2 regions of the Nocardioides dongxiaopingii genome follow, and region 1 is predicted to be linked to the other one. Evidence: predicted binding sites of a transcription regulator. Region 1 holds the regulator's gene; the other holds the start of a gene.

Region 1 (2,183 bases):
ACCGCGCGGTAGCCGGAGGTCAGGTAGGCCTGCTGGACGCTGGTGAGCGTGTCGACCGCCGTGGCGACGTACTCCGGGGTCGAGGCGTGCTGGCCGCTGGTGACGTAGTGGACGCACAGGGTCGCGGTGCAGACCGGGGTCTCCTCCTCGACGCTGCCGTAGTTGAGGTAGCCGTCGCCGCCGGAGCTCGTCGGGCGCTTCATCAGCGCATCGGCGGCCGCCCGCTCGGCGTCGGGGAGGTCGGCGCGGGTGTTGGCCAGGTCGCGCAGCACCATGGTGGCGTCGCGGCCGGCGGCGCCGTCCTCGCGGATGCTCTCGGCGCGGCGGAGCGCGTGGGAGGCCTGCCGGACCGACGGGTCGGTCGCCGTGGCCTGCTTGGAGTCGGTGTCACCCGAGGGGACCCGGGCCACCGACGGACCCGCCAGGGCCGCGAGCATGCCGATCAGCAGGGCGCCGACGGCGCCCAGCACGACCAGCGCGCGGACGCTGGCCTGGGTTCGGGGACGAGTGCGCAAGCGCATGGAGGCTCCGTTCGTGAGTGGGGCCACAACCTAACCCGGCGCACCGACAGTTGCCGAGCCGCCGGGACAGGGACGACGAGACCGCCACCGGCGTCGTGCCGGTGGCGGTCTCGGGGTCGTGCGAAGCCTGCGGACGGGCCGGGGGTCAGACCTTGCGGAGCACCGCGGTGACGATGCCGAGGATCGAGGCGTGGGTGCCGTCGATCGGGTCGAACGCCGGGTTGTGCGGCAGCAGCCATACCTGGCCGTCCTTGCGCTGGAACGTCTTGACCGTCGCCTCGCCGTCGATCATCGCCGCGACGATGTCGCCGTTCTCCGCGGTCTGGGCCTGGCGGACCACGACGTAGTCGCCGCTGCAGATGGCCGCCTCGATCATCGACTCCCCGGACACCTCGAGCATGAACAGCTCTCCGTCGCCGACCAGCTGGCGGGGGAGCGGGAAGACGTCGTCGTAGGTCTGCTCGGCCAGGATCGGACCGCCGGCCGCGATCCGGCCCAGGAGCGGGACGTTGGTGGGCGGCGGGGCGGTGTCGCCGATGCCGGTCTCGTCGATCGAGGAGTCGTCGCTGCTGCCCAGCGAGCGCCGCGCGGCCATCACCTCGGGCAGGAACACCTCGAGGGCGCGGGGACGGTTCGGGTCGCGCTTGATGAAGCCCTTCTGCTCCAGCGTGCGCAGCTGGTGGGCCACGCTCGAGGTGCTGGTGAGCCCGACGGACTCGCCGATCTCGCGCATGCTCGGCGGGTAGCCGCGCAGCTCGATGCTGTCCTTGATGGTGGCCAGGACGCGCTGCTGACGCGGGGTCAGGCCGGTCGCGTCGGCGGGACCGTCCGGGAGCTCGGTGATCTTCGGGGTGCCAGTACGTGTCCGGGGCATGGCTGCAGCGTGCCACCGATCGCCACCGTGTTCAAACAGGTGTTCGAACGGCGTGTCGCGCCCGATCCGGGCGGCCAGGTCAGCTGGGTCGTGGGAACACGCGTTCGACTCGGGGGTTGCATCGTTCGAACACCTGATCTAGTCTCGCTCATGTGTTCGATCGAATGTCTGATCGAGAGCGGTGCACCAGCAGGACTGTCGGTGCCTCCCGTTAGACATCGAATCGTCAGCAACATCCTCGGCTCCACCAGCACGGCCACTTCCCCAGGAGGCACCCATGAGCACCACGACGATCGCACCCACCGCCCTGTCGGCTCCTCGCGTGCCCGACTACCGGCTGACCCGCCGCGGACGTCTCGTGGTGCTGGTGCTGGCGCTGCTGGTCCTGGCCGCCGTCGGCGTCGCCTTCGCCGGCAACTCCATGGCCACCGCGGAGCGGGAGGCCACCGAGACGATCGTGGTCGCGCCCGGTGAGACCCTGTGGAGCATCGCCTCCGACGTGAGTGACGGCGACGACGTGCGCGACACGATGAACCACCTCGTCCAGCTCAACGACCTCGCCGAGGTGTCCCTCGACGCGGGTCAGCGGCTGGAGGTCCCGGTCGACTGAGACCGCACCGACGTCGTCCGCCGCTTCGACCCCGGCGGGCGATTCATCAAGGGGAACACCGGGGGCGGAGCCGAGGGAAGACGGCTTCGCCCCCGTTCCGCGTCCGCACGACGCCGGCCCGGGTGTCGTGGGGTGGCACGTCAGCCGAAGAGCGAGCCGAGGTCCCGGGGGTCGCCGC
Region 2 (2,183 bases), 520 kb from region 1:
AGCGGCATGCGGATCGGCCGCGACCACATCGCCTCGACGATCTACACGATCGTCTTCGCCTATGCGGGCACCGCCCTGACGGTGCTGCTCGTGCTGCGGCTCTACCAGAGCCCGTTCCTCGACCTGCTCGCCACCGAGGAGATCGGCCAGGAGGTCGTCCGCACCCTCGCCACCAGCATCGCGCTCGTGCTCGCCGTGCCGCTCACCACGGCCATCGCGGTGGCCACGCTGCCACCGGGCCGCGACCCGGACCACTGAGCCCGACGCCGCCGGCCCGGTCCGGGCTCCCCCGTCCTGGGGATCCTGGGCCACGGGCGGTCGGCCGGCGACCGGTCGGCGTAGCGTCCGACCATGTCGCCGGACCCGGTCGAGTCGCTCCCGCAGCACTACCGCGTCGTCCTCGAGAACGAGCGGGTGCGGGTCCTCGAGTACACCGACCACCCGGGCCAGCAGACGACGACCCACCGGCACCCCGACAGCGTGATGATCACGCTGTCGTCCTTCCGCCGGACGTTGCGGGCCGACGACTCCGAGCTCGACGTCGAGCTCCCGGCCGGCACGGCGCGGTGGCTCGACGCCCAGGAGCACAGCGGCCACAACACCGGCGACACCGACACCCACGTCATGTTCGTGGAGCTCAAGGAGCCCGCCGGTCACGGTCCCCGACGTCCGGCGCGGGTCGGGCCGACCGACTGACGCAGCGGCCGACGACCACGTCCGGGCGGCGGCGTACCGCTATCCTGCTCGAGCGAACGGGCCGGCCGGGCGACCGCGTTGGGGAGACCCACCGAGGAAGGTCCGGGCTCCGCAGAGCAGGGCGGTGGGTAACACCCACCCGGGGCAACCCGCGGGACAGTGCCACAGAGAACAGACCGCCTCCCGAGGGCAACCGAGGGAGGTAAGGGTGAAACGGTGGAGCAAGAGACCACCAGCACGCCGGGTGACCGGCGTGGCTCGGCAAACCCCGTCCGGAGCAAGATCAGACAGCGCACGTCCGAGGGCTGCTCGCCCGAGTGCGCGGGTAGATCGCTGGAGGCCGTCGGCAACGGCGGTCGTAGATGGATGGTCGCCCCTCGGCTCGCCGAGGACAGAACCCGGCCTACAGGCCGGCCCGTTCGCACACGTGCTGTGACCTGCGACGCGCAGGCCAGCGACCGCTCGGTGACCGCAAACGACGGTTGAGGCGCGTTTTCCGTGCAGGAGTGACCACCCAGGAGTCGGGCGGATGCTTCGTTCTCCACAGGTGAATCGAACACACTGTCGATTGTCGGTGGTGGCGCCTAGAATCAGGCCATGAGCAAGCACCCCGGCGACCGCCGCGACGGGCACCCCGTCGCCCGGTTCGTCGCGCTGCTCGAGACCGAGCTCGCGGCCCTGGTGGACGCCCCGACCTGGTCGCTGGACCCTGCGACGACGGCCGACCTGGTGCCGCGGCTGGCCGGGCTCGTGGCCGGGGTGCAGGAGCTCGAGGCCCGGGTGGTCGGGCACGCCGGGGTGCTGGACCTGCCGGCTTCGATCGGGGCGCGGTCGCTCGCGGTGTGGCTCGCGCGGACCACCCGCGTCACGGGCGCGGAGGCGTCGCGGAAGGCTCGCCTGGCCGGGGATCTGGCCGCTCACGAATCCTTGCGGGTGGCGATGGCCGAGGGACGGGTGCACGGCGAGCAGGCCAAGGTCATTGCCGCTGCGGTCGGGGACCTCGACGGCGAACACTTCTCGTGGCGCGAGAAGGCCGAGGCGCACCTGCTCGACGAGGCGGCGCACCACGACGCGCACGACCTCAAGACCCTCGGCCGGCGGATCCTGGAGACCCTGGACCCCGACAAGGCCGACGAGCACGAGGCGCGCCTGCTGGAGGCCGAGGAGGCGAGGGCGCGGAAGAAGGCTCGCTTCGCGATGTGGGACGACGGCGAGGGTCTCGCCCACGGCCGGTTCACCCTGCCGTCGGCGCAGGCCTCGATGCTGCGCAAGGCACTCACCGCGATCGCGGCTCCCAAGCACGTGCGCGCCGAGCACGGCGCCGGGACCTACGACCACGAGCGACCGACGCCGGAGAAGCTGGGGCTCGCGTTTGGCGAGTACGTCGAGCGCTACCCCGCCGACCAGCTGCCCGCCATGGGCGGGGTCAACGCCACCGTGGTCGTGACGATGACCCTCGACACGCTCAACGGTGGGCTCGCAGCGGC

What was found. The regulator LexA, encoded in region 1, represses DNA repair genes until DNA is damaged. The targets are predictions, from matches to a motif close to TCGAACANNTGTTCGA.
Region 2: FE634_RS13055 (HNH endonuclease signature motif containing protein) is a predicted target of LexA. The motif match lies at 1,249-1,264, and genes of this name have one in related genera.

What each region holds. Positions count from the first base shown of each region.
Region 1 covers NZ_CP040695.2:3,322,108-3,324,290, reverse strand. The annotation lists gene FE634_RS15540 (MXAN_6640 family putative metalloprotease) at 1-521, opposite strand, end outside; gene lexA (transcriptional repressor LexA) at 667-1,395, opposite strand; gene FE634_RS15530 (LysM peptidoglycan-binding domain-containing protein) at 1,673-2,005, shown strand; gene FE634_RS15525 (hypothetical protein) at 2,146-2,183, opposite strand, start outside.
Region 2 covers NZ_CP040695.2:2,802,858-2,805,040, forward strand. The annotation lists gene FE634_RS13040 (YibE/F family protein) at 1-258, shown strand, start outside; gene FE634_RS13045 (cupin domain-containing protein) at 352-696, shown strand; RNA gene rnpB (RNase P RNA component class A) at 754-1,118, shown strand; gene FE634_RS13055 (HNH endonuclease signature motif containing protein) at 1,294-2,183, shown strand, end outside.